3 regions of the Paenibacillus sp. 1A_MP2 genome follow, and region 3 is predicted to be linked to each of the others. Evidence: riboswitches for the same ligand, from Rfam matches in the RefSeq annotation. Region 3 holds a riboswitch; each other region holds the start of a gene.
What was found. A riboswitch is a leader RNA that binds a small molecule or an ion and turns the genes downstream of it on or off. The one in region 3 is predicted to bind S-adenosylmethionine.
Positions count from the first base shown of each region.

Region 1: linked by a shared signal. The riboswitch ahead of ACTWJ7_RS08450 (methionine ABC transporter ATP-binding protein) and the one ahead of mmuP (S-methylmethionine permease) in region 3 are both predicted to bind S-adenosylmethionine.
Region 2: linked by a shared signal. The riboswitch ahead of metA (homoserine O-acetyltransferase MetA) and the one ahead of mmuP (S-methylmethionine permease) in region 3 are both predicted to bind S-adenosylmethionine.

Region 1 is NZ_JBQQCS010000001.1:1,684,298-1,689,571, reverse strand. Features, by position in the region: gene ACTWJ7_RS08465 (DUF2167 domain-containing protein) at 1-372, shown strand, start outside; gene ACTWJ7_RS08460 (MetQ/NlpA family ABC transporter substrate-binding protein) at 538-1,374, opposite strand; gene ACTWJ7_RS08455 (methionine ABC transporter permease) at 1,453-2,112, opposite strand; gene ACTWJ7_RS08450 (methionine ABC transporter ATP-binding protein) at 2,113-3,147, opposite strand; SAM riboswitch class I at 3,275-3,417, opposite strand; gene ACTWJ7_RS08445 (Cthe_2314 family HEPN domain-containing protein) at 3,545-4,273, opposite strand; gene ACTWJ7_RS08440 (COX15/CtaA family protein) at 4,489-5,274, opposite strand, start outside.
Region 2 is NZ_JBQQCS010000001.1:5,251,674-5,256,947, forward strand. Features, by position in the region: gene ACTWJ7_RS25545 (trans-sulfuration enzyme family protein) at 1-137, opposite strand, end outside; partial or broken gene ACTWJ7_RS25550 (PLP-dependent transferase) at 130-1,228, opposite strand; partial or broken gene metA (homoserine O-acetyltransferase MetA) at 1,340-2,343, opposite strand; SAM riboswitch class I at 2,491-2,616, opposite strand; partial or broken gene corA (magnesium/cobalt transporter CorA) at 3,069-4,003, shown strand; gene ACTWJ7_RS25565 (HRDC domain-containing protein) at 4,096-5,097, opposite strand.
Region 3 is NZ_JBQQCS010000001.1:1,334,438-1,339,711, forward strand. Features, by position in the region: gene ACTWJ7_RS06645 (spore germination protein) at 1-336, shown strand, start outside; gene ACTWJ7_RS06650 (spore germination protein) at 364-1,461, shown strand; gene ACTWJ7_RS06655 (hypothetical protein) at 1,458-1,739, shown strand; gene ACTWJ7_RS06660 (Ger(x)C family spore germination protein) at 1,736-2,659, shown strand; SAM riboswitch class I at 2,755-2,857, shown strand; partial or broken gene mmuP (S-methylmethionine permease) at 2,944-4,349, shown strand; partial or broken gene mmuM (homocysteine S-methyltransferase) at 4,327-5,274, shown strand, end outside.

The sequences.
Region 1 (5,274 bases), 350 kb from region 3:
TCCGTGCTTAATCAGCTCAACGTGACCAAAGGAAACACGTATGAAGAGTTTGATGCATCCGTAGACAAAAAATCTGAACTTGGCCTAACCAGTCTGATTCTCGGTGGTGCTGGTGTGGCTGTAGCCAAGAAAGTCGGTTTATTGCTCTTGCTTAAAAAGGGGTGGTTTGTCATCGTAGCCGCCATTGTTGGCGCTTTTGGATGGATTCGTCGCAAGCTGACTGGCCGCAAAAAGGATACTGACCCAGGAGATCAGAATTCGCTATCTCCTGCTGAAGAAGCTTACCAACAGCATGCTGCCGGACAGGAGTCCACAGACTATGACAGCCAACAGACAGATGGACGTTCGGATACTGATCCGAATAAACGTTAAATCTTATAAAGTAAAGTACTTAAAGTGCTCTACATCGAAGCGCTTAACATAACGTACAAAACAAAACGCCCTGCCTTCTCTACAAAGAGAAGGCAGGGCGTTTTGTAGTGGCTCCATAAGAAGTGGAGCCGGGTCTACCATTAAATTTCAACTTAATCGTTTAGCTTAAAACGCAGGTTCTACAGCACCTTGATAACGTTCTTTGATGAATTTTTTAACCTCTTCGGAATGTAGGGCTGCAGCCAGTTTTTGGATGGCATCTGCATCTTTGTTATCTTCACGGGATACGAGGATGTTTGCATATGGGTTACCTTGCAGGTCCTCGATTAACAACGCATCCTTCTCCGGGTTCAGATTGGCTTCCAGCGCGTAGTTGGCGTTGATGAATACCAGGTCTGCTTCATCCAGTTGACGAGGCATCATGGCTGCATCCAGCTCGATAATATCCAGGTTTTTTGGATTGGCTGTAATATCCTGAATCGTTGAAACGATATTGGTGTCATCTTTGAGCGTAATCAAGCCTTCTTTGGCCAGCAACAACAGTGCACGTCCACCGTTGGACGGGTCATTCGGAATCGCTACTTTGGCACCGTCTTTCAGCTCATCCAATGATTTGATTTTTTTGGAGTAGCCAGCAAATGGCTCAACATGCACAGGTGTTACAGCAACGAGGTGAAAACCACGTTCTTTGTTCTCTGTATCCAGGTAAGGCTGGTGTTGGAAAAAGTTCGCATCCAACTGTTTATCTTCAAGTTGTTGGTTAGGTTGAACATAGTCATTGAAAGTCACGATTTGCAAGCGAATGCCTTCAGCTTCGAGTTCAGGCTTGATGCTTTCCAAAATTTCCGCATGTGGTGTAGGTGATGCTCCCACTTTCAATTCGACGGTGCGCGGTGCGCCTCCAGCATTGTCAGCGCCGCTGTCGGAATCCTTGTTGTTTCCGCAAGCCGCAAGAACCGCAATCAGCATAATGCTTAGTAGAGCAAAAGACCATTTTTTCATGTGTAAAACCCCTTCTCCAATAATTTTTTTGCATTTTGCACCAAGTCGATACCGAATCAGGCAAATGCTATATATGTGTTATTTCCTGGTGAACCATTTAACCAAACGATCGCCAGCCATCTGAAGCACTTGCACCAGAATAACCATAAATACAACAGCTATAATCATAATTTCATTCTGATATCGATAGTAGCCATAATTTATTGCCAATGTTCCCAACCCTCCACCACCAACCATGCCCGCCATCGCCGTGTAGGAGACAAGGGTAACGATGGTAATGGTAATTCCGGCTAACAGACCCGGCAGTGCCTCTGGCAGAAGCACACGCCTTACAATCTGTCCGGTTGAAGCTCCCATCGCCTGCGCCGCTTCGATGACGCCTCGATCCACTTCACGCAGTGTAGTTTCCACCAACCGGGCAAAGTATGGAGCAGCGGCAATGACGAGCGGTGGTATAACACCCAGTACGCCTGTAGCTGTGCCGACCAGTGAACGCGTGAACGGAATGAGTGCAACAATCAGAATGATAAATGGCACGGATCGCAGAATGTTTACAATAAACGAAAGTATAGTGTACACCACTTGAGACTTGATTGAAGCCGACCTTGCTGTCATGAACAGCAATACGCCCAGCGGCAAACCAATGATGATCGTGAACAGTCCCGATGCTCCCAGAATTTGCAGTGTTTCAATTGAAGCCTTACCGATTTCTTCCCAACGCACTGTTGAAAAATCCATTTAACGAAGCACCTCCACATCAAGTCCCTGGGCGATTAACTCATGAATGGTGAGGTTAATCTCATCCGACTGTCCCTCAAACCGAACGGTCAGCTGCCCATAAGGAACTTGTTTGATCGTCGAAATGGTGCCTTGCAAAATGGCGAAATCCACTCCTGTTTTGCGAACCGTTCTGGACAAAATCGCCTCATAGGTTTTATTGCCCAGGAAGGATATTTTCACAAGCTTAGAAGATCCGTCCGTCTGCAATGAAACATCTGCACTCGCCAGAGCAGTCTCTTCCAATGCTATCCCCACCTCATGGTCCCGCATCATAAAGTCACGCGTAATTGCATGCTGCGGCTTGAGGAATACTTCCGTCACCGGCCCTTGCTCCACGATGCCTCCCTGATGGATAACCGCCACCTGATCACAGATATTCTGAATCACGTGCATCTCATGGGTGATCAGAACAATGGTGAGGTTGTACTTTTCATTAATATCCAGCAACAACTTGAGAATCGAATCAGTTGTCTGGGGATCAAGTGCCGATGTAGCTTCATCACACAGCAGCACGTTTGGATCACTCGCGAGTGCTCTCGCAATACCCACCCTTTGTTTCTGTCCACCTGACAGTTGGGCCGGATATTTATTGCTGTGGTCCTCCAGTCCAACCAATGCGAGCATTTCCTTCACTTTCCGATCCATTGCATCCTTGGGAGTATTGACCAGCTTCAAAGGAAAAGCCACATTGTCATATACCGTAGCTGAGGATAACAGATTAAAGTGTTGAAAAATCATGCCGATCTTACGCCGTTGTTGTTGCAAATCGGTCTTGCCCAGACTGGTTAAATTGATTCCATCCACCCAAACCTCGCCGGCCGTCGGGCGTTCGAGCAAATTGATACAACGGATCAATGTACTCTTGCCTGCACCGGAATGACCGATAACTCCGAATATTTCACCCTTGCGGATATTCAAATTTAGATCCGATAAGGCCGTCGTACTTTTTGAACCTTTACCGTACGTCTTGGTTAAACCTTTTAATTCAATCAAAATTACTTGCTCCTTCCCACTGCTTACATGTATCTTTACCCGAATGAAAGGAAAACTCCCCTTCGATGTACAAAAAAGAGCCCCTTTTGCAGAAACAAAAAGGGCTCTTCACGTGAAAGATTATACCTTCTCATCTGCCAAAATTGTGCCTTGCACACATTTTGTAGGAATTAGCACCTAACATCTATAAAGAATGACACAGCTGTCATGCAGTTATAAATCGGTTGCCGGGCTTCATCGGGCCTGTCCCTCCGCCGCTCTCGATAAGAAATATTTAATTTATAAGTTCAGTAGTTATAATGTTAATGTCATAAATGTTAATTCCATCTAACTGTCGATCAGGAACTCAGTATAATCCAAGTATTCCGATTTGTCAAAGGGAAATATTTCAAACTAATTACTTTCCGGATTGAGTTATTCCTTGCTTATGCCACTTCTTGTTGATGTAGCCATAGGCTGCTTTTAACGTCTCACATACCATATCCACACCCTGGCGGAGTTCCAAGAGATGCTGATCCAGATCCTCCAGCTTCACTTTCCCTTGCAGAGTCTGGTGCAGCTGCCACAGATCATCCTGCATTTCGGAGTTCATGTAATGAATCTCCATGTTTCGTCGTTTGCGCAATTTGCTCATTGGCTCACGGTAAGAGTCTTTAATCTGGATCAGTTCGTTGGCAAGATCATGATGCAGTTTGTCATATCCGAACTGTCTTAATACGGTAAAATAAGAAAAATGGGTTTTAACATTGGTCGTATTTAGCTCAAATATTTCATTCAACACTGTACCTAACTTATCCAGAATGGCAAAACATCGGATGAAGCCATCCTTATAGAAGTAGACATAACGGGCATATTCCGCTTTTTCGGGTAACGTCATATCATCCGTAGAGCCTGCTTTGACTTTCTGACGAAAATGGGAAGCAGCAAAACAGCTCTGTTCCAGCTCATCCAGCGAGGAGATGAGTCCCTGGGTCCACACATACAGTTTACGATAATCATGGGTTGGATCATGGTCCACATGCATCTGTCGCTGAAATAACTCAAGCGTATCCGCCATCGCTTCTATTGCATCCTTCAGTATCCCTTCGTTTTTACGCGGCTTTTCACCCAGCAACGTTCGCAGCATATATAGCCTCCTCTTTCCACTCTGCAGATCATCAAAATAATCATAATTCATCATATTTAAACAAAATCGGAATCAGAGTAAACGTATGACCGCTGCTTACAATAGGGTGCCCTGACACGCCTGACATCAAACAAAGTTCACCTGTCCAATGATGTACATCATCGGATGGTGAACTTCACTGGATTCATCCCCTGAACGACAATAATTCGGATATATTAGAACCGGTTAACGGGCCGATGCAACTTGTACACCAGGAAACTCATATAGGTTAGTACACCGAATAAAATGGCAATATCGAGCATATGCGCCAGCGCCACGAACATGTACACTTCCGGGCGATTCATCGTAAGCATCAGTCCAAAACCAATGACCACTTGCAACAGAACCAGCACAACAGAAATGACACCTAACGCTCTTAGCTCTGTGTTATCCGGATGTTTGCGATACGCAAAATGACCGAGGATTGCAATGACAATCACTAATGAAACAGCCGCAACCCGGTGAGCGAAAGCAACCGCCACGCCTCCCGAGAGCTCGGGAATAATCTGTCCGTTACAGAGCGGAAAGCCGGAACAGCCTCCTGCCGAATCCGTATGGCTCACGAATGCCCCAGTATATACCACGAGGTACGTATAGATCGTAGAGAACCACACCAGATTACGAAAACCTTTACTGACCCGCGGATATCGATTGAGTCGTTCCAATCCACCGTGGCGAACCTCCTGCCGAATACCAAGCGCCATCATCAAGGAGCTGGCAAAGGCGATCAGTGCAAAGCCGAAATGCAGTGCCATGACTGCGGAAGATTGGGAGAAAACGACGGCAAAGGCCCCCATAATTCCCTGGACGATAACAAATATCAGCGTTAACAATGAAAACAATTGCAGGTCACGGCGTGATTTGCCAAACCGTAAAAATGCTACAAAAGAGGCTATGGACAACAGCCCTGCCAGTGCGCTTACAGCGCGATGGGAAAATTCAATAAGTGAGGCAACAGTGTG
Region 2 (5,274 bases), 3.9 Mb from region 3:
GCCTGGTAAATCGGCACGCTGGAAGCCCCGGTTGTTTTATCGATTTCGTCACCGAAATGCAGTAACTTGGTGTCAAACTTCAGGTCGGAATGAACATTCCGATCATGATTGTTGGCATTATTGTTTTGCTCACTCATGATGCGCTCCTCCTTCAATCTCCTGCTGTGCAGCTGTGAGTGCATTGCCCAGATCGGCAATCAGATCTTCGGCATGCTCGATCCCTACAGAGAAGCGCAACAGACGGTCATCCACACCTACAGCGTCACGAATTTCAATCGGGATATCCGCATGGGTCTGTACCGCAGGATAGGTCATCAACGACTCTACACCCCCGAGGCTTTCCGCAAAGGCAATCAGTTTGATGTGACGAAGCAACGGTTCAACATAACGGGCATCCTTTACTTTGAAAGAGAAAATGCCTGTGTTCCCACTCGACTGTTTATTCTGTATTTCAAATCCGGGATGATCCGACAAACCAGGATGATACACTTCGTTAACGGCTGGGTGTTCCAAAAGATACTTGGCAATCGTCAAGGCATTATACTCATGCCGCTCCATACGAAGAGCAAGTGTCTTCATACCTTTCATCAACTGATAGGAGTCGCTTGGAGATAACACTGCACCAATGGAATTGTGCAGGAATGCCATTTCGGCTGATAATTCTTCTCCTTTGGTAATAATTAATCCGGCAAGGACATCATTATGACCACCCAGATACTTCGTAGCACTATGGATGATGATATCGGCACCGAGTTCAATTGGACGCTGGAAGAACGGAGTCAGTAGTGTATTATCCACAATAGTCAGCAAGTTGTGGCTCTTCGCCCAGGAGCATACCGCTTCCACATCCGTAATCATCATTAGTGGATTAGTCGGTGTCTCAATAAATACCGCTTTTGTGTTCGGCTGACGGATACTTTCCAGAGCTGCAAGATCATTGGTATCTACGTAACTTGCTGTCACACCGAATCGAGACAGGATGCGTTCAAGCAAACGATACGTTCCCCGTACAGATCCAGCGATACAATTAGATGATCTCCTTGACCGAATAAAGCAAAAATCGTTTGCAAAGCTGCCATGCCGGAGCTACAGGCAAAACCTGCATCCCCGACTCCAATGCCGCCGCTGCTTCTTCCAATACTTTACGGGTTGGATTGGTCGTACGGATATAATCAAACCCCGTGCTTTGTCCAAGCTTCGGGTGGCGAAACGCAGTGGATTGATAGATCGGAAAATTAATGGCACCCGTTACCGGTTCATTGATAGACCCGATTTGAGCCAATCGGCTTTCGATTTTCAACTTGTTGTCTTCCATTGCAGCATCCTCCTGTAGTGTCGATTAGATTTGCGGACCAATATCGTAAGGCGTCTCTTGATACACATAGTAATTGAGCCAATTAGAGAATAATAAGTTTGCATGTGCCCGCCAGGTGGCTGGAGGTACACGGGAAGGGTCGTCATTCGGGAAATAATGTCTCGGTAGCGCAATATCCATGCCTTTGGATGCATCCCGGTCATATTCCCATTTTAATGAAAGCGGGTCATACTCGGCATGTCCGGTAGCGAAAATTTGTTTGCCGTCTTTGGTGGCGACCAGAAAAATACCGGCTTCCTCCGATTCAGCCAAAATTTCCAGACTTTCATTCTTTTCAATATCTTCACGGCGCACTTCCGTATGTCGGGAATGCGGAACGTTAAATACTTCATCAAATCCACGCAGCAAAGGCACGTTGGATCTGTTGATCGTGTGTGAGAATACGCCAAAACATTTTCATCCAGCGGAACCTTTGGAACTCCGAAATGATGGTATAAACCCGCTTGGGAAGCCCAACATATATGCATAGTCGAAGTCACATTGGTTTTGGTCCATTCGAAGATCTCCTGGATTTCTTTCCAATAGTTCACGTCTTCAAAATCCATTTGCTCTACAGGAGCTCCCGTAATGATCATGCCGTCAAAACGGCGGTGCTCAATCTCGTCAAAGGTTTTGTAGAACAGGTCCAAATATTCCTGGGATGTGTTCTTGGACGTATGAGACTTCGGATGAACCAGAACGATATCTACCTGAATGGGTGTGTTACCTACCAGACGAAGCAATTGAGTTTCTGTCGTTTCCTTAGTAGGCATCAGGTTTAATATAGCGATACGGAGCGGACGAATATCCTGCTGATAAGCGGATGTCTCGTCCATGACAAAGATGTTCTCTCCTGCGAGTACTTCCTTGGCAGGCAGTGTGTCTGGAATTTTGATTGGCATAGTGGTTCTAACTCCTCCTTGAGCATAAATAGATGCAGCCACTGCGGCTGCGATACGATTCGCATCCGAACAGTTATAGGCTGCCATGAGCTTGCCTGCAGGCGCTGAATTGCAACCACATTGCTGGCGGCAAGCTCAAGTTCCTTAGCGAAAATCACTGCTGAGAAGTCGGTGCATATAACAAAGACCTTCCTCGGATTCCGAGAAAGGTCATATGTAAATAGATATGCGCCTCTCTCATCTCTCAGTTACAACAGTGTCAACTTGGACACTTGGTCGCTGCAAGAATTAGCACCGTGCGGTATACCGCCGGTTGCCGGGTTTCATCGGGCCAGTCCCTCCACCTACTCTTGATAAGATTTCGCTTTATTTAATTGTAAAATCTAGTGTGGTTCACCGTTTACTTTAAAACATTAATCCCCTCACGTCAAGGTGTAGTTCAATGTCTGTTCATCTGGATCGGAACCGTTCGTCAGCCGTTGTCATACACTGCTCCAGGGCGCGAAATCGACACATTTTTGCGCTTGAAAGGACTCTGTACCAGCGGTATACTAGACAAGTGTTGTAAACCCTTATGTGAGAGGTGACATATTCAATGGATGGCGACCCGAGGCCTGACTGGCAGCCGAATTCCGACAAACTGCATGAGAATTGATATCAGCATGCCGGCAGCGGGACGTTACTTCCGTTTGGTTATAAAGCGAACGCAGTCCTGACTTCCAGGATCCGCTGCCGACCGGCTGATCTGTTCTTTTTGCGCCCATATTGATGAAATCCGCCCATTTGGCGGGTGCAGAAGGAGTAGATGAACAATGAAAATCCGGTTGGTAAACAACGGTGTATTTATTCCGGTGGATGACATTCAGCAGGCGCTGACTCCACCAGCGGAGGGATTTTACTGGATTGATGCGGACGTAGACGATTTGGCGGTACTTCAACCGCTATTCATGATGCATGATCTGGCCGTAGAAGACTGCTTGAGTGACGAAGAACAACGTCCGAAGATTGAAATTTATGAGAGCCATTATTTTATTGTTATTAATAGCATTCGTTTTGATGATGAAGAGATTTTTTTACGTGCCGTCAACCTCTTCCTTGGCAGACACTTTATTATCAGTGTGACCAAACAGAAAGTCAGTGAATTGCGAACATTGAAGCCGATCCTGTGGGAACAGGAGATCAGTACGCCGGATAAGCTGCTGTATCTGCTGGTTGACTTGATTGTTGATAATTATTTCACAGTTGGTGACCGGATTGAAGCGCGCATTGAGAAGCTTGAAGAAGACATCCTGATGCACACCAAGAAGTCTCATCTGAATGAGATTATCGGGCTGCGTAGTGAGATTCTATGGCTGAAGAAAGTACTGGGACCTCAGAAAGAAGTCATTAATACACTTAACAAAAAGATCTGCGTCTTATTGATGATCAACTGCAGAAGTATTTCAGTGACATTTATGAGAATGCTGTGAAAATATCCGAAACCTTTGAGACTTATCGCGACTTGATGGGGAACTTGCGAGAAGCTTACCAATCCAGTATCGCCAACCGGGCGAATGAGATCATGCGTGTGTTCACCGCCATTACGACGGTGTTCATGCCGCTGACGGTCATCACCGGCATCTATGGTATGAACTTTACGAACATGCCTGAGTTGAACTGGAAATATGGTTATTTTGTGGTCATTGGCCTGATGGTGACACTGGGCCTCAGCATGTTCTTTATTTTCCGCAAAAAAGATTGGGTTTGAACTAACTAACAAAGACGAAGCGCTCCGCATCTGGAGAAACGCCTCGTCTTTTTTGTACGCTTATGAATGAAACCTACCGATCTATGTTCAATCTAGCCCGCATGCTGCTCCGCCTCTGTGTGACGACGAAACCGGATTCGAATCATGCGCAGTCTTTCGTAAACCTGCTCCAGATTGCCTCCGCCAGGCTTCTCTTCTCCATACACTTTATGTAACACAGGCTTCAGAAACGTATCTCCCAGCTCCTCGTAGGCGCTCCACACCGCTTCTTGCTCTTGTTCAGGCATGATAGCGAGTTCCGCGTCCAGCAGACAATCTGTGTCATACCCCTCCAGATCCAGTGTCTCCAACAGCTCAATCAGCTCCCGTCGGGATAATCCGGAACGATTCACGATCTCCTCCAGCGTATACCCTTCCTTCATGCCTTCGAGTACCTGCTTGCGTGTAGTGAATTTGTCTAATTCCTGCTTGTATTTCTGCTCTCTCTGTTTGTACAGCCAGCTCTCATATTCCTGTTCCTTCAGCACCGTATACACCCACTCTAGCGGAAAAGACGTGGAACGTTCCAGTCCATTCGTAAGCTCCAGCCATTCAGCTCCGTACTCGGACGCTTTACTCTCTCCTACGCCAGGCAGTTGCATCAATTCATCTATCGTTTGTGGAACAAATGCACTGATCAGGCGCAACAGCCGATTCGTTGCAATAAAATAGGGGGCCTTCCGATCAGACGCCGCTCTTTTCCTGCGCCATATGCAAAGATCCATATACAGCCCCTCATTGCCATATAATTCACTGTAACAATGAAGACGCTGACCGCCATAGCTGCGCGACTTCAAATCATCATTTTCGTGAAACAAACCCTGCAGCAACGGACGATACCCTTCGCCCATCTGTATCGCTAACTGATGACGATAAACATGTAACAGTTCGTCCCAAGAGCTTCCATCATACCAGATCGCATCCACACGATCTCCTTCCTCATATCGGCTCCATCCCAGATGCCACTCCCCTTCTTCTTCACCAATCCACAGCTGAGCATGCTCTTCATTCTGACCTGACATTCTGGATAACCTGTTCATGAAAATGACTTCCATTTCTTGTCCCTCCTTCAATAGTTCAGCTCGACACAGTCTGTATTGTGCTATCTTGAACAGCACAAAAACACCTCTCCTGCAAAATCCATGCAAGAGAGGTGCTTCCTCATTAACCGTGCTATGCTGTTGCTCATATATTACCACAATGGAAAAATTCGTCAACCATTAGTTTATAAA
Region 3 (5,274 bases):
GCCGGTATGGTCAGTCCATTTCTGGTGATAGTTGTGGCCGTTACTGCGATTTCTTCGTTCTCGATCCCTTCATATAGTGCGGGGATTACACTGCGTATATTACGTTTTTTTGGAATGTTCAGTGCGGCGGCCTTCGGATTGTTTGGGGTAGTCATGTTTTTCTTGCTGCTCTGCAGTCATCTGGTTCGGTTGAAAAGCTTTGGAGTTCCTTACGTCACCCCGGCGGTGCCGTTCAGCCTGTCGGATTGGAAGGATTTCGTTATTCGGGTACCCTTACGAATGATGAGGCAGCGCCCAAGCATGATGCAACCAAAAGACCCTGATCGCAAAAAGTAGGCATATCCGATATTCAGGAGGTGGATCATGAATCCTAAACAGGATCAGCTGACGACAGTTCAAGCCGCAGTCTTTATCATCAATCACATGCTCGGTGCAGGAATACTTACACTTCCCCGAACTACGGTAACGGTGGTCAAAACGCCTGATGTGTGGATTTCAATTATATTGTCCGGTCTGTTGGTTATGCTGCTGGGTATAATCCTGGTGACCCTGTGCCGAAGATTCCCAGGGAAGACCGTTTTTCAATTCACTGAGGAAATCACAGGGAAGTGGATTGCTTATATTTTGGGAGCTGCGATCATCCTGTATTTCCTTGCCATCTCTGCCTTTGAAATCAGGGTGATGGCTGAAGTCACCCGATTATATTTATTGGAGGGAACCCCGGTGTGGGCCATTGTCATGGTGTTTATGTGGGTCGGCTTTTATTTGATCTCAGGAGGGATCAACTCCATGGCGCGTTTGTATGAGATCATTTTACCCATTGCGCTTATTCTTTTTGTACTGGCCATTTTTCTGAGCAGCAGTCTGTTTGAGATCAATAATTTGAGACCTGTGCTGGGAGAGGGGATTATGCCGGTGTTTAAAGGGCTGAAATCTTCGATGCTTGCCTATACGGGTTATGAAGTCATGTTTGTGGTGATGGCATTTATGAAAAATCCGGAGAAGGGCAAGAAAGCCATGTTATGGGGAATCCTTATCTCTATGGTGATCTACCTCATCACATTGGTTATGGTTGTTGGCAGTTTATCTATTGAAGGCATGAGAACAAGAACGTGGCCAACACTTGATTTGATGCGCAGCTTTGAGATTGAGGGATTGTTCTTTGAACGGTTCGAATCCCTGCTGCTGGTTATTTGGATTATGCAAATTTTCTCTACGTTTACCATCACGCATTATGCCGCTTCTCTTGGATGTTCGCAATTGTTCAAGAAAAAAATGCTGCCTTTTCTGATCATTCTGCTCCCGATCAGTTACATCACTGCTATGCTTCCGCAGAACGTGGACGAAACGTTCAAACTCGGCAACTTTTTGGGGGATGCATCCATTTATTTGTTTGGTATTTTGCCACTATTGCTTCTGTTGTTGAGCATGTTACGAAAGAAAGGAGGCAAATACAATTGAACAGGATCAGAAAGACATTAACCATTTTGTCAACGGCGCTGCTGGTTTTTGCCTCAGGGTGCTGGAGCAGCAAAGAGATCGAAGATTTAAGTGTTTATGTGGGTCTGGGACTGGACGTCGCTGAGGAATCGAAATTTGAACAGGACATTAATAAACAAGGAGGTCATTATCCCAAAAACAATGTATTTACATCTACCGTACAGATTGTCCCACGAGTTGGGGGAAACAGGAAAATCAAAGCAGTTCCAGTGGTTCTTCCGGCGGACAAACCTTTTTGAATGAACAGCTTACCGGAGATTCCCTTTTTCAGATCTTTCGTCAGTTTGCTCTAAGAAGAGACCGTCCACTCATTGGTCATCATTTAAAGGTTATTGTCGTTTCCCAAGAGTTGTCGAATAAATATAGTCTGGAGCAGCTGCTTGATTTTATTTTGCGGGACAATGATATCCGACCCAGTTCCCTTATTCTGGTGAGCAAAGGACGCGCTTTGGATGCTCTTAGCTCCAAGGAGCCGGGAGAAATCCCAGCCTTTTATCTGAGAGGGTTGGTGAATAATGCATATCGTAACAATAAAATTCTTCCTCCTGTATCCCTCGCGAAACTTGATGGCAAAATGCAGTCAGGATCAAGCTTTTTGCTGCAAAATGTCCTTACTGCTGATGGGGAGCATAAATTCTCAGGAGCAGGCGTCTATAAAGGGAAAACGAAAAAGTGGATCGGCAGCTTAAATCAGGTGGACCTTCAAGGATTGTCCTGGATCACTGGGGAGGCTAAGGGAGGGGCCTTAAAATCGTATGCACCGAAAAAGGGACATACGATAGTCTATGAAATCAAGTCTACTAAGAGCAAAATTGTGCCAAAAGTCCACGGAGATGACATTTCTTTTCATGTAAAGGTTGAATCAGAAGGTCAGCTCATGGAAGATTGGAGTTCTCCGGAAATTCCTGCGACGGAAGAGTACATTAATGAATTGGAGGTTCAGTTCGCTGGTGCAGCCAAAGAACAGATGCAGCAGGTTATGAACAAAATGCAGCACACCTATCGGGTGGAAGTGGCCGGATTTGGAGAGCAGTTGCGGATCAAATATCCGAAGGTATGGAAAAAGGTCAAAAAAAATTGGGATGAAACCTTTAGTCAGATTCCCGTGACCTATGATGTGAAAATGAAAATCACAGATTATGGATCATCGATAGATTAAAGATGGGGTTGGAGATTTCCTTTATCCACAAATGGATGATGATATTTAATAGTTGACACAACCATGATAGATCGCTATATTTATAAAAAATCATTTTCTTATCCAGAGAGGTGGAGGGACTGGCCCTTAGAAGCCTCAGCAACAGATCTGAACGATACTGTGCTAATTCCAGCGGGTGAACAGCCTGATAGATAGGACGTTTGTTTTTATTTGTCAGTAACGGCGCACTCTTCAGGAAGAGTGTGTCTTTTTGTTGTTCTGGATGAAGAAGCAGGGGAGCAGGCATGGATAACAACAAAGATACTGGGCATTTTCAGCGTAAAATGCAGGCACGACATGTAATTATGCTCTCACTTGGTGGAGTCATTGGTACAGGTTTATTTCTTAGCTCTGGATATACCATCCAGCAGACCGATCGGCACGATTCTATCTTACCTGATTGGAGCGATTGTCGTTTATCTGGTCATGCTCTGTCTTGGTGAGCTGTCCGTTCATATGCCGGAGACAGGGGCGTTTCATAGCTATGCGGCAAAATACATCGGACCAGCAACAGGATACACCGTGGCCTGGTTGTATTGGTTAACCTGGACGGTTGCCCTCGGTTCCGAATTTACAGCAGCCGGACTGCTGATGCAGCGCTGGTTTCCTTCCGTGAATGTATGGATCTGGAGTGCGCTCTTTGCGCTCATGATCTTCCTGTTCAACGCGCTGACGGTCAAATTTTTTGCGGAATCGGAGTTCTGGTTCTCATCGGTTAAAGTCCTTACGATTGTGGTCTTTATTATTCTAGGAGGCGCAGCCATGTTCGGTATTATCCCAATGGCTGATTCGGAACCTGCACCATTTCTAACTAATATTACTGCATCTGGTTGGTTCCCGAACGGGGCTACTGCGATACTAATGACGATGCTTGCCGTAAACTTTGCGTTCTCGGGCACGGAATTGATCGGGATTGCAGCCGGGGAGACCGAGAATCCGGAGAAGACCATTCCAAAAGCAATCAATACCACGTTGTGGCGTTTAATACTCTTTTTTATTGGAACGATCGTTATTCTCTCTGCGTTATTGCCGATGTCGGATGCCAGTGTCCTTGAAAGTCCATTCGTGGCCGTGATGGAGCGAGTTGGAGTACCCTATGCAGCAGATATTATGAACTTTGTCATTCTGACGGCAATTCTCTGCTGCCAACTCGGGTCTGTATGCCTCTTCGCGGATGTTGTGGTCACTCGCGGATAAAAAGACGATCTCTCCGTGGTTTGCCCGGTTGACCAAGCGTGGTGTACCGCTGAATGCACTTCTGATTAGCATGGTTGGGGGCGGTCTGGCCTTGCTGTCCAGCATTATTGCCCCGGGTACTGTGTATATTACGCTGGTGTCCATCTCAGGCCTCGCGGTTGTCGCCGTGTGGATGAGCATCAGCGCTTCACAGTATATGTTCCGCAGGCAATATATTCGAGAGGGTAACTCGGTAAAGGACCTGGTTTACCGAACGCCGTTTTATCCGGTGGTACCGATTATTTCGTTTGTATTGTGCCTGGCTTCATGCATAGGTATCGCCTTTGACCCGACACAGCGTATTGCGCTGTATTGCGGGGTTCCATTTATCGCACTATGTTATGCAGCGTATTATCTGACAGAACGTGCGAACAAGAAAAGAGGACAAGTACATGACGCAACCAACGCAAACTAATCCCATAGAACAAATATTGTGCCAATATCCGGTGATGATTTTGGATGGTGCACTGGCAACCGAATTGGAACAGCATGGCTGTGATCTGGATGACCCGTTATGGTCAGCACGTGTACTGCTGGAGAATCCGGACGTGATTTCCCAGGTGCATGCTGATTACTTCCGTGCGGGAGCGGACTGTGCTATTACATCCAGTTATCAGGCGACTGTGGACGGCTTTAGCAAGAGAGGCATCGGAGAGCAGGAGTCGCTGGAACTGATAAGCAAGACAGTGAAACTCGCTGCGCGAGCCCGAGATGAAGTCTGGGCTGAAGTGCAAGATAGGGGGAAGTTAGAGAATTTAGAAGCTAACGAGTCAACCGATAAGAAACATACGGCAGTGGTAACGGAGAAAAGGGTATTGGCTCGTCCGCGTCCGATTGTTGCTGCATCGGTTGGACCCTGATGGGGCTTATCTGGCAGATGGTTCGGAGTATGTCGGTCACTACGGTGTCTCGGACGAAACATTGAGCGCGTTTCATCGTCCACGGATTGCAGCACTGCTGGAGGCAGGTGCGGATATTCTGGCTTTTGAGACGATCCCATCCTTGCAGGAGGCGCAGGTATTGGTTGCTTTATTAAAGGAGTTTCCCAACGCCTATGCATGGATGTCTTTCTCTTTGAAAGACGGGAAAGCAATCAGTGAGGGTACACCCTTGGAAGAGTGTGCTCGCTTACTTGGTGCTGAGCCTCAGATTGCCGCGATTGGCTTGAATTGTGCGCCGATGGAATTCGTGACAGAAGCGGTCGGTATTTTGAGTCAGGCCAGCGATAAACCGGTTATTGTCTACCCTAACTCGGGTGAAATCTATGATGCAGTAACGAAGACGTGGAGCGGCCAGGGTACTTGTGGCAGCATGAGCGATGCATCGGAGCAGTGGGTTGC